DNA from 2 places in the Stenotrophomonas maltophilia group sp. SKK55 genome. Region 1 is predicted to be linked to the other one. Evidence: predicted binding sites of a transcription regulator. Region 1 holds the regulator's gene; the other holds the start of a gene.
What was found. The regulator HrcA, encoded in region 1, represses chaperone genes, less so after heat shock. The targets are predictions, from matches to a motif close to TTNGCACTCNNNNNNNNNGAGTGCNAA.
Positions count from the first base shown of each region.

Region 2: a site for HrcA is predicted at 2,854-2,880, ahead of AC2A1N_RS03905 (co-chaperone GroES). Genes of this name have one in related genera too.

Region 1 covers NZ_JBXUHP010000018.1:274,370-283,168, reverse strand. The annotation lists gene AC2A1N_RS10265 (RnfH family protein) at 1-11, shown strand, start outside; gene AC2A1N_RS10260 (outer membrane protein assembly factor BamE) at 46-438, opposite strand; gene fur (ferric iron uptake transcriptional regulator) at 542-949, shown strand; gene AC2A1N_RS10250 (SGNH/GDSL hydrolase family protein) at 1,008-2,252, opposite strand; gene AC2A1N_RS10245 (LysR family transcriptional regulator) at 2,350-3,267, shown strand; gene recN (DNA repair protein RecN) at 3,390-5,051, opposite strand; gene hrcA (heat-inducible transcriptional repressor HrcA) at 5,167-6,231, shown strand; gene grpE (nucleotide exchange factor GrpE) at 6,295-6,810, shown strand; gene dnaK (molecular chaperone DnaK) at 6,992-8,799, shown strand, end outside.
Region 2 covers NZ_JBXUHP010000005.1:192,587-201,385, forward strand. The annotation lists gene AC2A1N_RS03890 (protein-disulfide reductase DsbD family protein) at 1-421, opposite strand, end outside; gene cutA (divalent-cation tolerance protein CutA) at 418-756, opposite strand; gene AC2A1N_RS03900 (endonuclease) at 825-2,615, opposite strand; gene AC2A1N_RS03905 (co-chaperone GroES) at 2,927-3,214, shown strand; gene groL (chaperonin GroEL) at 3,296-4,945, shown strand; gene AC2A1N_RS03915 (DUF6445 family protein) at 5,083-5,694, shown strand; gene AC2A1N_RS03920 (serine hydrolase domain-containing protein) at 5,766-6,926, opposite strand; gene AC2A1N_RS03925 (aspartyl protease family protein) at 6,995-7,918, opposite strand; gene AC2A1N_RS03930 (response regulator) at 8,025-8,732, shown strand; gene AC2A1N_RS03935 (sensor histidine kinase) at 8,765-8,799, shown strand, end outside.

The sequences.
Region 1 (8,799 bases):
TCGGCGGTTGATTCCGGAAGCCGTACCTGCGGACGGGCAGGGGGCTCAGCGGCCCTTCTTCTTCTTGTCCTTCGGCAGATTGCGGCCGAACTGGCGCACGGTCTGCTGGGCCAGGGCCTTGTCGTTGCCCGGGAAGTAATCGCCTTCCCAGCGGGTCACGGTGTCATTCTCGAAGAACACCACAAAGTTCTTCACTTCGGTACGGCCCAGGCGGTTCACGCGCTGGCTGGAGGTGTAGTCCCAGCGCTGGGCGTGGAACGGGTCGGGAATGGACGGGGTGCCCAGCAGCGCGGTGACCTGCTGCTTGCTCTGCCCGACCTGCAGCTTGGCCACGGCATCTTCCCGGATCAGGTTGCCCTGATAGATGGGTTGCTTGTAGATGATGCCGCACCCGGTGGTGGACAGGGCGACGGCGGCGACCAACAGGAGATTGCGCATCGGGACTGGCGGTTGGGGAAATCAAACCGATGATACACTCCCGGCGTGCCACCGCGACCCAATCCGAGGCAGCTGGCGCTAAATCGCCAATGAACGGAGACCTATGGAAACCCACGACCTGCGTAAAGTCGGCCTGAAGGTGACCCATCCGCGGATGCGGATCCTGGCGCTGCTCGAGCAGCGCAATGCCCAGCACCACATGACCGCCGAAGACATCTACCGCCAGCTGCTGGAGCATGGCGACGAGATCGGCCTGGCCACGGTGTACCGGGTGCTGACCCAGTTCGAGGCCGCCGGCCTCGTGCTCAAGCACAATTTCGAGGGCGGCCAGGCCGTTTACGAGCTGGACCGTGGCGGCCACCACGACCACATGGTCGACGTGGACAGTGGCAAGATCATCGAGTTCGAAAGCCACGAGATCGAGGAGCTGCAGCGCAAGATCGCCGCAGACCATGGCTACGAGCTGGAAGAGCACTCGCTGGTGCTGTACGTGCGCAAGAAGCGCAAGTAAGCCGTTCCGGCCAGCTGGATGCGACGAAACCCCGGGCCTGCCCGGGGTTTTTCGTTGCTTACGGTAGATCCACGCCATGCGTGGATGGCCCCATGAGCACCTCAAGATCGACCGCCTCAGCCATGGCCCGGTTGCCGGCATCACCCGGGTGGAGGTGGTCGCCGGAGTCGTAGGCGGCGGCCATCCGTGAGGGATCGGCCGGGTCGCGCAGCGCCGCGTCCAGGTCGATCACTGCGTCGAACGGGCTGTCCGTGCGCAGCCAGGCATTGATCCGCTGGCGCAGGCCATCCTTGTCCGGGTGGTAGTAGTCGTCCAGTGGCGTGCCGGGCAGGGCGTCGGCAAACGGCGGCAGGGTGGCGCCAATGATCCGCACGCCACGGTGGCGGGCCTGTTCTGCCAGCGTGCGATACCCCGCCTGCAGTTCGGCCAGCGTGGGCCGGGCCTGGTTCCGGGCGAATGCGGTACCTGGCCAGCTGATGTCATTGATGCCGATCAGCACGATCACACTGGATACCGCAGGCTGGTCCAGCGCGTCGCGCCGGAAGCGGACCAGGGCGGATTCACCCATGCCGTCGCGCAGCAGCCGCCCCCCGGAAATGCCGGCGTTCACCACGGCTATGCCCCGCGCTGCCAGGCGCGCGGCCAGATGATCGGTCCAGCGCTGGTCCTGGTCGAGGCTGGCGGTGGCACCGTCGGTGATCGAATCCCCGATCACCACCACGCTGCGCGCGTCGGCGCCGGCCTCGACGTCAATTCCGGTCAGCAGCAGGCGGGCGGTGGTGCTGCTGGCTGCGCTCAGGGCCTGGGCCCGGCTCTGGTCGCCGGGGGCGATCCAACTGGTCTGGCGGCCTTCCCAATGGAACGTCTGAACGGTTGCCGGCCCCGGCACAAAGACGCTGACCTGCACTGCCTGGCGGTCATCCGTGGCCAGCGGGAGCGGATCGCTCAGCTGTTCCTGACCGGGCCCGATCAACACCCCGGGCTGGCCGCCGAAGCTGAGCGGTTGCGGGATGGCGCCCGCGCGTGCGGCCACGCTGGCTGCTCCGATCCGCAGCGGCTGGGTGCCGTAGGCATTGCTCAGCCGCACCCGCAGCCGCGGGCCGCCCAGGCTGATGCGCGCCGTCTGGCGGAAGGTATGGTCCTGCAGTGTGGCCGGGACCAGGGTCGGGAACAGGAAATCCGCGTTCCAGACCGGCTGCGGGCTGGCCTGCCAGGTGGCGACCCAGTGCGGGGCGGATGCGGCACTGGCGGCGCCGGACACGGCGAGCAGGGCGGTGGCGGTGAGCTGGCTCAAGCGGTTCATCGGGCAGTCCCGAGTGGAGGGACCGCCATGGTGATTCCGTGCTTATCTGTGAACTAGACTGCGCATGGACAATCATCTGTGAACTGGATTCATTGCCATGGCGCGACCTGACATCAACCGATCTGGCGAACTGGAAGTGTTCGTGCGCGTGATCGAGACCGGTGGCTTCTCCGCCGCCGCCCGAACGCTGGACATGACCCCGTCGGCGGTCAGCAAGCTGGTGGCCCGGCTGGAGCAACGGCTGGGCACGCGCCTGCTGCAACGCTCCACCCGCCAGCTGCAGCTGACCTCGGAAGGCTGCGCGTTCTACGAGCGTGGCCTGCGCGTGCTGGCCGACCTGGAGGAGGCCGAGCGTTGTGCCAGCGCCCATGCCGAGCCGCGCGGGCGGCTGCGGGTCAACTCCAACGTGCCGTTTGGCCGCCATTTCCTGTTGCCGCTGCTGCCGGCGTTCCTTGAGCGTAACCCGCAGGTGGGCGTGGACCTGACCCTCAACGACGAGGTGATCGACCTGCTGGAGCAGCGCACCGACGTGGCAGTGCGGGCCGGGCCGCTGAAGAGCTCCAGTCTGGTGGCGCGACGGCTGGGCGCGACGCGGATGATGATCGTGGCTGCACCGGCCTACGCGCAGCGGCACGGGCTGCCACGCACTGCCGAGGAGCTGCAGTCGCACAACCGGCTGGACATCGGCCACGCGCGTGCGATGCAGGGGTGGCCGTTGCTGCAGGAGGGGCGCGAGCGGATGCTGCTGCCCAGTGGCAATGCCCGCGCCAGCAACGGCGATGCGCTGCGCCAGCTGGTGCTGGGCGGGCTGGGCATGGCGCGGCTGGCGGCATTCCAGGTGCAGGAGGACATTGCTGCCGGGCGCTTGCTGCCGGTGCTGGAAGAGGCCAATCCCGGCGACCTGGAAGAGGTGCACGCGGTGTTCCTGGGGCAGGGCGGTTACCTGCCGCTGCGGGTGCGCGCGTTCCTCGATTTCCTGGTGGAGAACGTCGACCTGACGCAGCCACGGGGGTAATGCCGGCCGCTGGGGTGAGCTGTGCCACGCTGGTGCGCGGAAGCCGAGCATGGGCTCGGCGCTACACGTCGGTTCGTTCGGGAAATCCTGTAGAGCCGAGCCCGCGCTTGGCTCCGCCGGCCTCAGGCCTGCAGCAGCTTGCGGGCGGCGGCGCGCGCTTCCTTGCTCACTTCCACGCCGCCGAGCATGCGCGCCAGCTCTTCCTCGCGCGCCTTGTTGTCCAGCTTTTCCACTGCGCTCTGGGTCATGCCTTCCACTGGGGCCTTGCTGACCCGGTAATGGGCATGGCCCTTGGAAGCGACCTGCGGCAGGTGGGTCACGCACAGTACCTGGCGCTTCTCGCCGAGCGCGCGCAGCTTCTGGCCGACGATGTCAGCCACCGCGCCGCCGATGCCGGAGTCGACCTCGTCAAACACCATGGTTGGCACTGCATCCAGGTCCAGCGCGGCTACTTCAATGGCCAGCGAGATGCGTGACAGTTCACCGCCCGAGGCCACCTTGCGCAGGGCGCGCGGCGGCTGGCCGGCGTTGGCCGCCACCAGGAACTCGACGCGCTCGGCACCCTGCGCGTCGGGCTTGCCGCTGTCCTGTGGCTCCAGTTCGATCAGGAACTGGCCGCCGCCCATGCCGAGCTCGGCGATGATGCCGGTGGTGGTGGCCGACAGTTCGGCAGCGGCGCTGCGGCGGCTGGCGGTCAGCACTTCAGCCTGCACGCGCCAGGCGGCGGCGGCCTTGTCGATCTCGCCGGCCAGGCGCTGCAGGCGCTCGTCGGCGCCACGCAGCTGCTCCACTTCGGCATGCATGCGCTCGCGCTGCGCGCCCAGTTCGTCCATCGGCACGCGGTGCTTGCGGGCCAGGTCGTGCAGGCGGCCGAGGCGGCGCTCGTTCTCCTCGAACTGTTCCGGGTCGGCATCCAGATCGTCGTGCACGCGATCAAGCAGCGACAGGGCTTCGTGCAGCTGGATCGAGGCGTTCTCGATCAGGCCGTCCACCTCGCCCAGGCGCGGGTCGTGCTCGACCAGCCGCGACAGCTCGTGGCGCACTTGCTGCAGCAGGTCCAGCGCAGAGCTGCCGTCATCGCCGTTGAGCTGGTTGCTGGCCGCCTGGCAGGCGCTCAGCAGGGCGCTGGCGTGGGCCTGGCGACGGTGGCTGGCGCCAAGCGCGGCAATCGATTCCGGTTCCAGGTCCTCGCGGTCCAGTTCGCGCAGCTGGTGCTCCAGGAAGCCGATCCGGTCACTGACGTCGCCCTGTTGCGACAACGCCAGCGATTCATCGACCAGTGCCTGCCAGGCCGCGGCGGCGTGGCGCACCTGGCGGCGCTCGTTCTCGTTGCCGGCATAGGCATCCAGCAGGGCCAGCTGCGACGGGCGCGCCAGCAGCGCCTGCTGTTCATGCTGGCCGTGGATCTCCACCAGCAGCGAGGCCAGGTCGCCCAGCTGTGCCAGCGTCACCGGGCGGCCATTGATCCAGGCCCGCGAGCCGCCGTCGGCGCGGATCACGCGGCGCAGCTGGCATTGGTCCTCGTCGTCCAGCTCGTTGTCGGCCAGCCACTGGCGGGCGGCCTGCAGCTGCTCCAGCGCGAACTCGGCGGAAAGCTCGGCGCGTGCGGCGCCATGGCGGACCACACCGCTGTCGGCGCGCAGGCCGGACAGGAAGCCCAGTGCGTCGACCATCAGCGACTTGCCGGCGCCAGTCTCGCCTGAAACCACGGTCATGCCTGGCCCGAACTCCAGTTCGGTGGCGCGGACGACGGCGAAATCCTTGATCGAAAGATGTCTGAGCATGGGTAAGGGGGTGTCAGCAGCCGCGCAACGCTAGCACGCGGGCGCGGGAGGTCCAATGACTTGCCAAGGCGATGCGCCGCCATTATCTAGTGTCCGTGTCTCACAGGTTGATTCCATGCACGGTTCTCCCGACCAGCTTGCCCCGCGTGCGCGCCACCTGCTGCGCACGCTGATCGCGCGATACATCCAGGACGGCGAGCCGGTCGGCTCGCAGACGCTGGCGCGCGTGGCCGGCCTGGAGGTCAGCCCGGCCACCATCCGCAACATCCTGGGCGACCTGGAGGATCTGGGCCTGCTGGCCTCGCCACATACCTCGGCCGGCCGCGTCCCGACCGCGCATGGCTATCGGGTGTTCGTCGACAGCCTGCTGCAGATGCAGCCGCCGGGCGAGGGCGAGCTGGCCCGGTTGCGCCAGGAGCTGGCCGGCGGCGGCAGTACCCAGGCCCTGCTCGGCAGCGCCTCGGAGCTGCTGTCGGCGATGAGCCACTTCGTCGGCGTGGTCAGCGCACCGCGGCGCGAGCAGTTCGCCTTCCGCCAGATCGATTTCGTGGCGCTGGACGGGCGCCGGGTGCTGGCGATCCTGGTATTTGCCGACAACGAGGTGCAGAACCGGGTGATCGAGACCCGGCAGGAGTTTGCGCCGGGCCAGCTGGAGCAGGTCGCCAACTACCTCAATGCGCATTTCGCCGGCCTGCCGATGGCCGAGATCCGTACCCGCCTGCTGCTGGAGCTGCGCGACGCCCGGTCCGAACTGGAGCAGTTGCTGGCCCACAGCATCGAACTGGCCGAGCAGGCCCTGCAGCCGGCGGCCGACGACATGCTGGTGGCCGGGCAGACCCGCTTGATGGGCGTGCAGGACCTGTCCGACCTGGAGCGCCTGCGCGAACTGTTCGAGCTGTTCTCCAGCAAGCGCGAGATCCTGCAGCTGCTGGAGCGGACCATCCAGGCGCCGGGGGTGCGCATCTTCATCGGCGAAGAGACCGGAATGATGCCGCTGCAGGGCGTCTCGCTGGTCACCGCCCCGTATACCGCCAATGGCCAGGTGCTGGGCGTGCTGGGCGTGATCGGTCCCAAGCGGATGGCCTACGACCGGGTGATCCCGCTGGTCCAGGCCACCGCCGATGTGCTTGGCGCGGCCTTTTCGCCGGCCGGACGCACGCCGGGAACATCCGACGCTTGAAACGCAGCATCCCGCCCACACTAGGGTGGGTGGAGGCGGAGAGTGACCGCCAGGGACCCAGACATGAACCACGAACATCCAGATATCGAATCCCAGCAGAGTGCCGCCGATGCGGCTGCCACCGCCGGCGTCAACGACGAAGTCGAGCGTCTGCGCGCCGAAGTCGAGCAGGTCAAGGCCGATGCGCTGCGTGAGCGCGCCGACCTGGAAAACCAGCGCAAGCGCGTTGCCCGTGACATCGAGCAGGCCCGCAAGTTCGCCAACGAGAAGCTGCTGGGCGAGCTGTTGCCGGTGTTCGACAGCCTGGATGCCGGCCTGAAGGCCGCCGGCGACGATCCGCACCCGCTGCGCGAAGGCCTGGAGCTGACCTACAAGCAGCTGCTCAAGGTCGCTGCCGACAACGGCCTGGTCCTGCTGGACCCGATCGGCCAGCCGTTCAACCCGGAGCACCACCAGGCCATAAGCCAGGCGCCGACCCCGGGCGCTGCCCCGGGCAGCGTGGTGACCGTGTTCCAGAAGGGCTACCTGCTCAACGAGCGCCTGCTGCGGCCGGCGCTGGTGGTGGTGGCCGCCGACTGACCCTGCCGGGCCGGGCGGCGGGAATGACCTGCGACCCGGCCCGACGCTGAACGCGCCGGGCGACCGGAAACACAGCGTTCGGGAGGTGGCTTGAATGTTCCACGGGCCTCCCCCACATCGTATTCATCCACCGGCCGAACGGCCGGACTGACCCCAACAAGCATCCTCAGGAGTCTCCCCCATGGGCAAGATCATTGGTATCGACCTCGGCACCACCAACTCGTGCGTGGCGATCATGGACGGCGGCAAGGCCCGCGTCATCGAGAATTCGGAAGGCGATCGCACCACCCCGTCGATCGTCGCCTACACCAAGGACGGCGAAGTCCTGGTCGGTGCCTCGGCCAAGCGCCAGGCCGTGACCAACCCGAAGAACACCTTCTACGCGGTGAAGCGCCTGATCGGCCGCAAGTTCACCGATGGCGAGGTGCAGAAGGACATTGCCCACGTCCCGTACAGCATCCTGGCCCATGACAATGGCGATGCCTGGGTCGCCACCAGCGACGGCAAGAAGATGGCCCCGCAGGAAATCTCGGCCAAGGTGCTGGAGAAGATGAAGAAGACCGCCGAGGACTTCCTCGGTGAGAAGGTCACCGAAGCGGTCATCACCGTGCCGGCCTACTTCAACGACAGCCAGCGCCAGGCGACCAAGGACGCCGGTCGCATCGCCGGCCTGGACGTCAAGCGCATCATCAACGAGCCGACCGCGGCTGCGCTGGCCTACGGCCTGGACAAGGGCGACAACAAGGATCGCAAGATCGTGGTGTACGACCTGGGCGGCGGCACCTTCGACGTCTCGGTGATCGAGATCGCCAATGTCGACGGCGAGAAGCAGTTCGAAGTGCTGGCCACCAACGGCGACACCTTCCTGGGTGGCGAAGACTTCGACAACCGCGTCATCGAGTACCTGGTTGAAGAATTCAACAAGGACCAGGGCATCGACCTGCGCAAGGATCCGCTGGCCCTGCAGCGCCTGAAGGATGCTGCCGAGCGCGCCAAGATCGAGCTGTCCAGCGCCCAGCAGACCGAAGTGAACCTGCCGTACGTCACCGCTGACGCGTCGGGTCCGAAGCACCTGAACATCAAGCTGACCCGCGCCAAGCTGGAAGCACTGGTGGACGACCTGATCAAGAAGTCGATCGAGCCGTGCCGCGTCGCCCTGAACGATGCCGGCCTGCGTTCGAGCGACATCAGCGAAGTGATCCTGGTCGGCGGCCAGACCCGCATGCCGAAGGTGCAGCAGGCGGTGACCGAGTTCTTCGGCAAGGAACCGCGCAAGGACGTCAACCCGGACGAAGCCGTGGCACTGGGTGCGGCGATCCAGGGCGGCGTGCTGGGCGGCGACGTCAAGGACGTGCTGCTGCTGGACGTGACCCCGCTGTCGCTGGGTATCGAAACCATGGGTGGCGTGTTCACCAAGATCATCGAGAAGAACACCACCATCCCGACCAAGGCCTCGCAGGTGTTCTCCACCGCCGAGGACAACCAGTCGGCCGTGACCGTGCACGTGCTGCAGGGTGAGCGCGAACAGGCCCGCTTCAACAAGTCGCTGGCCAAGTTCGACCTGTCCGGCATCGAGCCGGCCCCGCGCGGTCTGCCGCAGGTGGAAGTGTCCTTCGACATCGACGCCAACGGCATCCTGCATGTGTCGGCCAAGGACAAGAAGACCAACAAGGAACAGAAGGTCGAGATCAAGGCCGGTTCGGGCCTGTCCGAGGAGGAGATCGCGCGCATGGTTGCCGACGCGGAAGCCAACCGCGAAGAAGACAAGAAGTTCCAGGAACTGGTGCAGGCCCGCAACCAGGCCGACGCCCTGATCCACGGCACCCGCAGCGCCATCACCGAGCACGGCAGCAAGGTCGGCGGCGATGTCATCGGCAAGGTCGAGGCAGCGCTGGCCGACCTGGAAACCGCGATGAAGGGCGACGACAAGGCACAGATCGAAGCCAAGTCGAAGGCACTGGAAGAAGCTGGCCAGTCGCTGTTCGCCGC
Region 2 (8,799 bases), on a different contig from region 1:
CCTGCACCACGCGCTTCTGCGGCGGGTAGCAGACGCCGGCATCGGCGCAGCCCTGGTAGCGTACTTCCAGGCTGATGGTGCCGGCGGCGCCCGTCGGCGTGCCGGGCAGGGTGGCCTGCAGGCGCTCCCGATAGGTTTCGACCTCGCCGAAGAAGTCATCGTGGTGCCTGTCACCCTTGGGCATCTGCAGCGTGCCGGCATTGAATGCCGGATCCGCCTTGACGCTGGTGCGGTGGCGATACAGGTAGTAGCCCGGTGCGATCTTGAACTGCAGTTGCACCTGGCCCCGTTCGGGGGCAGTGGCGGTCAGCGCGAACGCCTGGTCCACCGGCAGCAGGTCCTTCTCATCCAGGGCCAAGGCCGGCAGCGAGAGCCACAACAGGGCGCACAAGGCGGCGCCACGCGCAAACAGAGTCTTCAATCAGTGTCCTCCCGGGTCTGTGCCCGGATCCAGTCCAGATACGCCGGCAGGCCGGCCCGGGTTTCGACCGCGATGCATTCCGGGAGTTCATACGGATGCAGTTCGACGATCCGGGCGATTGCGTCATCGACGCGGCTCGCGGTGGTCTTTACCAGCAGCTGCAGCTCGGCATCGGTGGTCACCTCGCCCTGCCAGCGGTAGGTGGACTGCGCGCCATCAAGGCGGGTCACGCACGCGGCCAGGCGCTCGCCGACCAGCGCGTGCGCGATGCGCTCGGCACTGGCCCGGTCCGGGCAGGTGGTCAACAGCAGCAGGACGGGATCGACGGTCGGCATGACCGCCGAGTATAGGGCCGCCGCCGGGTCAGGGCCCGGCGGCGGCAGTGGACCGCTGCGTTGCGCGGTCAGTTGGCCAGCTGGCAGGTGGCTGGCTTGGCCGAGGTGAACAGGGCCGGGGTCGCCCACTCGGGGTGGTCGATGAACGGGTTGCGATTGCCCTGGAAGCTGTAGACCACGTCATTGCGGGCACGCTCGGCATCATCCGGCGGATCGGACAGGTGCCAGTCGATCAGCGTCGACAGCAGGCCCATGTAGGCCGGCGAACTGCTGGTCTTGACGATCTTGCTGCGGTCATCGGTCAGCTCCAGGTCCGGCTCGGACTGACCGGTGGCCGCATCCTTGCCACCCTCATAGCGGATCGCCATGTACATCACCGCACGCGCCATGTCGCCCTTGCGCTTGCCCCACACCTCGAAGGTGCCGGTGTTGCCGTCCGGCGTGCGCACCCAGTTGGAATTGCCCGGGTAGCCGCCGCTGCCGCCGCCCTGGCCGTTGTTGGCTTCGGTGGCACGCTCGCCGCAGCTGGCATCGCACTTGGCGAACGGCTTGTTGCCACGGTCGGCGTTCCACTGCGCGTCGGTCAGGTACAGCATGTGGGTGTCGGTGTACGGCGCGTAGGGCAGGCCCTTGTCACCGGTGGTGGTGGCAAAGCCCAGCGAGTTCGGCCAGGTGTGCTCGCGGTTGTAGGTCAGGCCGCTGCCGGTGCCCGCACGATCACTGACCTTGGCGTAGCTGCGGTTGCGGTAGGCATCGAGGATGCGGTTCGGGTTGTTCGGATCCTCGTCGGCGATTTCCAGGATGGTCCAGGTGCTGGTGCCCGAGCCGCTGTATGGGTAGGCGGTATGGCCCTTGATGGTGGCGTGCAGCGAGCAGCGCAGCTGGCTGGGGCTGCTGGTGTTGACCCTGGAGTAGTAGCCGGCCGGCACGCCCGGGTTGCCTGGGTCCGGATTGCCGCCGGTGCTGGCCACGGTGAAGGCGATGCGGCTGTCGGCGGCCGGATGCGCGCCCTGCAGGTCGGTGATGCGCGCGGCGCGGATGTCGAAGCGGCAGGCTTCACCGGCCACCAGCGCGGTATTGGTGGACAGCTTCACGCTGCGGCCGCTGGTCGGGAAGGTCAGCGGAACGCTGCCGGAGGTGCCGCAGCTCAGGGCGAAGGCGCCACTGGCCAGGTTCACCGTCTCGCTGAACACCACTTCCAGGTCGGCGGCAGCGGGGAAGGTGCTGCTGCCCTGCGCCGGGGTGGTGGTGGACACTGACGGCGGCGTGTTGGGGCCTGGCGTGCCACCGCCGCTGAAGGTCTGGCCGTTGTTGCAGCTGCCGAACGTCTGCCCGGCCGATTCGGCCCAGGTGAAGTGGGCGTACTGGCTGCCGCTGCCGGTCAGCTGCAGTGACGTACCCGGCGCGGTGCTGTTGCTTTCGGCCACCGGGATGTTCTGGCTGGTCATGCCGGCGGCAGGGCCACCGGAGGCGGTGATGGCGCCCTCGTAGCTGAGGAACTGGACCACCTTGCCGCTGGCATCGACCAGGGCGATGCCGTCGTTCGGACCATTCTGGAGGCCGTTGGTCGGGTAGTTGACCACGGCGATGGTGGCGCTGCCGCAGCCGGCGGCGGTGCCGGCCGGGACCGGATTGTTGGCGTAGACGGTGGCGGCCGACGGGTTGCTGCCGTTGTAGAGGTACAGGCGGTAACCGGACAGGTCCTCACCGGCAGTGGCTACGACCTCGATCGCTTCGCCGACGTCACCGGCGGCGGTGCTGTCGTCGTAGTGCAGTTCATTGATGAAGACCTCGGCCTGGACCGGCGCGGCGGCCAGCGCCAGCAGGCAGGCGGCGGCAAGCGGGGACAGCAATCGCATCGACTACTCCTTGTGATTGGGAATGCCTGACCGAGCCTAAGGCCGATCCAGTGACACTTTGTCGTAAATGAACGTCAGATATCTGACAGTGCGACGCTTGTCACCGAAATTGATCTGGACCGACACCCTGGCCGAGGCGCGCGGGCGAAAAAATTTTTTCATTCCGCCCTTGAAAGGGGGCGGCAGGGCTCCATCTCTGCCCTGCTCCCGACGTTGTCGGGTTTCTTCACGTGCGGTTCTGGCACTCGCCTGGGGTGAGTGCTAACATCGCCGGACTTTTTTAGACCAATCAATCACTTAAGAGGTCTCCTATGAGCATCAAGCCGCTGCACGACCGCGTTGTGGTCAAGCCGATCGAAGCCGACGAAATCTCCGCCGGTGGCATCGTCATCCCCGACTCGGCCAAGGAAAAGTCCACCAAGGGTGAGGTCGTGGCCGTCGGCCCGGGCAAGCCGCTGGACAACGGCAACGTGCGCGCGCCGTCGCTGAAGGTCGGCGACAAGGTCATCTACGGCCAGTACGCCGGCAGCTCGTACAAGAGCGAAGGCGTCGAATACAAGGTCCTGCGCGAAGACGACGTGCTCGCCGTCATCGGCTGAGCCCCGGCGCGACCTGTTTCAACCTGATCCCAAACTCCCAGCCGCCGGGCATCGTCCGGCGCTACCAATGAGGTAAATGCAATGGCTGCCAAGGATATTCGTTTCGGTGAAGACGCCCGTTCGCGCATGGTGCGCGGCGTCAATGTTCTCGCCAATGCCGTCAAGGCCACCCTGGGCCCGAAGGGCCGCAACGTCGTGCTGGAGAAGAGCTTCGGCGCCCCGACCATCACCAAGGACGGCGTCTCCGTCGCCAAGGAAATCGAACTGGCTGACAAGTTCGAGAACATGGGCGCGCAGATGGTGAAGGAAGTCGCGTCGCGCACCAACGACGATGCCGGCGACGGCACCACCACCGCCACCGTGCTGGCCCAGGCCCTGATCCGCGAAGGCGCCAAGGCCGTTGCCGCCGGCATGAATCCGATGGACCTCAAGCGCGGTATCGACAAGGCCGTTTCGGCTGCCGTCGCCGAGCTGAAGAACATCTCCAAGCCGACCGCCGACGACAAGGCGATTGCCCAGGTCGGTACCATCTCGGCCAACTCGGATGAGTCGATCGGCCAGATCATCGCTGACGCGATGAAGGAAGTCGGCAAGGAAGGCGTCATCACCGTTGAAGAAGGCTCGGGCCTGGACAACGAGCTGGACGTGGTCAAGGGCATGCAGTTCGACCGCGGCTACCTGTCGCCGTACTTCATCAACAACCAGCAGTCGCAGACCGCTGACCTGGATGATCCGTTCATCCTGCTGCACGACAAGAAGATCTCCAACGTCCGTGACCTGCTGCCGGTGCTGGAAGGCGTCGCCAAGGCCGGCAAGCCGCTGCTGATCGTCGCTGAAGAAGTCGAAGGCGAAGCGCTGGCGACCCTGGTGGTCAACACCATCCGTGGCATCGTCAAGGTCGTGGCCGTCAAGGCCCCGGGCTTCGGTGACCGTCGCAAGGCGATGCTGGAAGACATGGCCGTGCTGACCGGCGGCACCGTGATCTCCGAAGAAGTCGGCCTGTCGCTGGAAAAGGCCACCATCAAGGACCTGGGCCGCGCCAAGAAGGTGCAGGTCTCCAAGGAGAACACCACCATCATCGACGGCGTCGGCGACAAGGCCAACGTTGATGCACGCGTGGCGCAGATCAAGACCCAGATCCAGGACACCTCCTCGGATTACGATCGCGAGAAGTTGCAGGAACGCGTGGCCAAGCTGGCCGGCGGCGTTGCCGTGATCAAGGTCGGTGCCTCGACCGAAATCGAAATGAAGGAAAAGAAGGATCGCGTCGACGACGCCCTGCACGCCACCCGTGCAGCCGTTGAAGAAGGCGTGGTCCCGGGCGGCGGCGTTGCCCTGGTCCGCGCGATCACCGCGCTGGCCGGCCTGAAGGGTGCCAACGAAGACCAGAACCACGGCATCCAGATCGCCCTGCGTGCGATGGAAGCCCCGCTGCGCGAGATCGTGGCCAACGCTGGCGACGAGCCGTCGGTCATCATCAACAAGGTCAAGGAAGGCACCGGCAGCTTCGGCTACAACGCGGCCACCGGCGAGTTCGGCGACATGCTGCAGTTCGGCATCCTGGACCCGACCAAGGTGACCCGTTCGGCCCTGCAGAACGCGGCCTCGATCGCCGGCCTGATGATCACCACCGAAGCCATGGTTGCCGAAGCTCCGAAGAAGGACGAGCCGGCCATGGGCGGCGCTGGTGGCATGGGTGGCATGGGCGGCATGGGCGGCATGGACTTCTAAGTCCACGCCTCCGGCGGTCGTTGCCGGCCTCGGTCGGCACGCCTTCCCGATGTGATGTAAAGAAGAACCCCGCCGCAAGGCGGGGTTTTTCGTTGCCCGGTTGCCGTCGCCGCAGTGCATCGCTACGCTCGGTAACCATGCCTACTTCGTTCATCGTCGTTGACGACTTCCTTTCTCCCGCCGATGCGCAGGGGTTGCGCCAGGCGGCACTGGGCCTGGACTATCCCGTCCAGGAGGGCGCATTCCCCGGCCGCAATTCACAGCAGCGGCTGGAGTTGGAGGGACTGTCCGGTGCGGTCTCGCGACTGGTCAACGAACCGCTGCGGCCGGTCAACCCGCTGCAGTCGCACGGCAAGTTCCGCCTTACCCTCGCCGGCGACATCGGCCGCGCCAAGGTGCACGCCGACCACTCGCACTGGTCGGGCATTCTCTACCTGAGTGCACCGGAGCACTGCGAGGGCGGCACCGAGTTCTTCCGCCATCGCCGTACCGGCACCGAGCGCATGGCCCTGGACGCGGCGGAGCTGGCCGCATTGGGCTACGCCAACGGCGGCGACATGCATCGCGACATCATCGAGCGCGACAGCAATGACGACAGCCAGTGGGAAATGACCATGCGCATTCCGATGCGCTTCAACCGGCTGGTGCTGCTGCGGCCCTGGTTCTGGCACACCGCCGGGCCAGCGTTCGGTGATCGACCGGAGAATGGCCGGCTGGTGTACCTGATGTTCTTCGAGCAGGCGCGTTGAAGAGTGCCATCCACGCTTGGCGTGGATGCTCCTCTCCCAGCCGCGTTCGCCATGCAGGCGTCATCGCACCCTCATTCGACGAATGCCTTCGCCGCGCCATACTCCCACTGCCACGGCACGCCGGTATCGCCCAGTACGAATGCCACCAGTGCCGGGAACGCAGCTTCCGCCCGTACATCGTTGCCCAGAATCACCACGCAGCGTTTGTGCCGTTCGATGCACACCAGCGTGTTGCCGACCGCATCGTCGTGGCCGCCCTTGTAGAAGCCTGCGCCCTGCGGGCCGCGGAACGTCACCACGCCCAGGCCCGCGGCCAGATCCTTGCGTTGCTGCGCCACGGGCAGCTCCGGCTGCAGCGTGGGGAACTGGCTGGCGGTGGTGATCGGCAGCTGCGGCTGCACCAGTTCCCTGCGCATTGCAGGCGACAGTCCATCGCCGCGGACATAGCCGGCGGCGAAGCGCGCCATGTCGGCGATGGTGGTATCCATCGAACCGGCCGCACGCACGCGGCTGCGTTCATCGTGCGGCTCGGCCGTGCCTTCCGCTGTCCAGCCATCGGCCAGGTTGGCGGCGAAATCCTCACGCCACATCATGCTGGTGCGGACCATGCCGAAGCGGTCGAATACCTGCCGCTGCATCAATGCACCCACGTCCTGGCCCAGCCGTCCACGCTCGATCACGAACTGCAACAGGATCAGCCCTTCGCCGGAATACCCATAACGACTGCCCGGATCGAAGTGGAACTTCAGGCGGCCATCCGGTTCGAGAAAGCCGAAGTTGGCGACGCCACTGGAATGGTTGAGCAGCAGGCGCGGGGTGAGCTGGCGCCAGCGCGCATCATCGGCCAGTACGCTGTAGTCGGCGTACTTCTTCGGCTCCAGCGGGTAGTCCGGCAGCGGCTTGTCCAGCGCCGTGGCGATGCTGGCGTCCAGCTCGATCCGCGCGTCCTGGGCAAGCTGTGCGACCAGGTGGCCGAACGCCATCTTGGTCAGCGAGGCGGCGTACATCACGGTATCGGTGCGCAGTGGCTCGCCTGCGGCGTTGCGTTCGCCGTAGGCGGCCACGTGTACCACCTTGCCGCCATCGATCACCGCCAGCGCCATCCCGCGCGCATGGGCCGCCTGCATCAGCCGCTGTGCTTCGGCATCGATGCGCGCGGGCGAGGGTAGCGGCGGCGCGGCCAGCACGGCCGGCGGGAGCAGCGTCAGCAACAGCAGGACAGCACGGCGCATGCGTGGAACTCCTGGCGGGACGTGGCGCGATGCTACGCCTGCCAGCTCCCGCCGTCATGCGCCAGACGTCAGCCGGGTCGGCGCAGGCAGATCCGCGCGGCACCCGCACCGATGTCCACCTGGCCACCGCGCATCGCGTCGGCACCGAGGATCAAGGCCGGTCGCGCCTCCAGGCCGATCGCCCTGAACACCGGCAGTTCGCTGATCCGGACCTCCATCGGCGGGTGCTGCCAGATGCCGCCGGTCATGCCGGGCAGGGTGTACAGCCAGGTTGCCTGTGCACCGCCACCCAGCCCCTCGGTGCCCTCTTCACGTGCACGCACCCGAGCATCGCTGCCGTCGGTGCGCAGGCCCAGTGCGCGGGCTGCTTCGGCGTTGAGGACGGTCTGCGCGGCACCGGTGTCGACCACGGCGATGGCGTCCACGCCGGGCGTACCCAAGGCAAGCGTGATGAAGCCGAACTGGCGCAGGCCGTCATCGCGGCCGGGCAGCGCATTGGGTTGGCAACCCGGCCCTTCCAGGTCTAAGCCGCCGGGTGTCCACAGCGCCAGTTGATTGCGGCCGAAGTCCCAACGGGTGTCCCAGCGCCCGGTCAGGTCGTTGCCGATCAAGCCGTCAATGGCCGGATCATCGCCCTTCGCCAGCGATGACAGGTCGACCTGCATGCCGCTGGCCTTCAATTGCCAACTGCCCAGCTGCCACGCTGTGCTGCGCATGCGCTGCAACCGCGCCGCCTTCGCGCTCGCGCCCTGGGCCTGCGACATTGCCGCTTCCGCATCCTGCAAACCATAGCGCCGCACTACGCGTGCATCGACCAGGGTTGCCCCGGCGGCACTGTCGACCACGAAGCGCAGCGGCTCTGAACGCCCGTCCAGCGAGACGGCCACTGCCGGATGACCGCCCTGCATCCACATCGGCAGGACGTGCTCGGCGGCATCGGAGGCGAGCGTCGGCAAGGGGATGGCGAACAGGGGCAGCAGGAACAGGCGCAAGGGGAGACTCCGCAGTGATCGTGGGCGACCATTGCCGCGCAGCGGCGTATCACCGCGATATCGGCGTTGATACCGTCCTGATACACAGGTGCGGGATACTGGGCGAATGAACACTCCCATCCGCGTCATCGTCGTCGATGACGATGCCAGCATTCGTGACGCCATCGCCGACCACCTGCTGCTGCACGGCTACCAGGTGCGTGTGGCGGCGGATGCAACAGCGCTGGACGTGTTGCTGCAGGTTGAACGTCCTGACCTGATCATCCTCGACTGGATGATGCCCGGTGAGGATGGCCTGTCGGTATGCCGTCGGCTGCAGGCGCGGGCGATCCCGATCCTGATGCTGTCGGCGATGGGGGCCGCGCCGGATCGCGTGATCGGCCTGGAGATGGGCGCGGACGACTACCTGGCCAAGCCGTTTGACCCGCGCGAGCTGTTGGCGCGGGTACGCGCGCTGCTGCGCAGGCAGGACAAACTGCGCGCACAGGTGGCCAGCGAGCTGCGGTTTGATGGCTGGCGATTGCTGCCTGACCAGCGTCGCCTGTTCGCGCCGGATGGCGCCGAACTGGTGCTGAGCCGCGGTGAATTCTCCCTGCTGCTGGCACTGGCTGAACGTCCCGGGCGGGTGCTGGCGCGCGAACAGCTGCTGCAGTTGAGTCGCGGAGAAGCCAGCGACAGCGTGGACCGTGCCGTCGACCTTGCGATCAGCCGCCTGCGCCGCAAGCTCGGGCAGGCCGCGTCCGGCGCTGAAGCCCTTGTGCAGACACTGCGTGGCGAAGGGTACCGCTTCAACGCGGAGGTAGGGGTGTTGTGAGCAGCCGGTGGTCAACCACCCGCTGGATCGCGATGCTGGCCTTGGCCAGCCTGCTGCTGGCAACCCT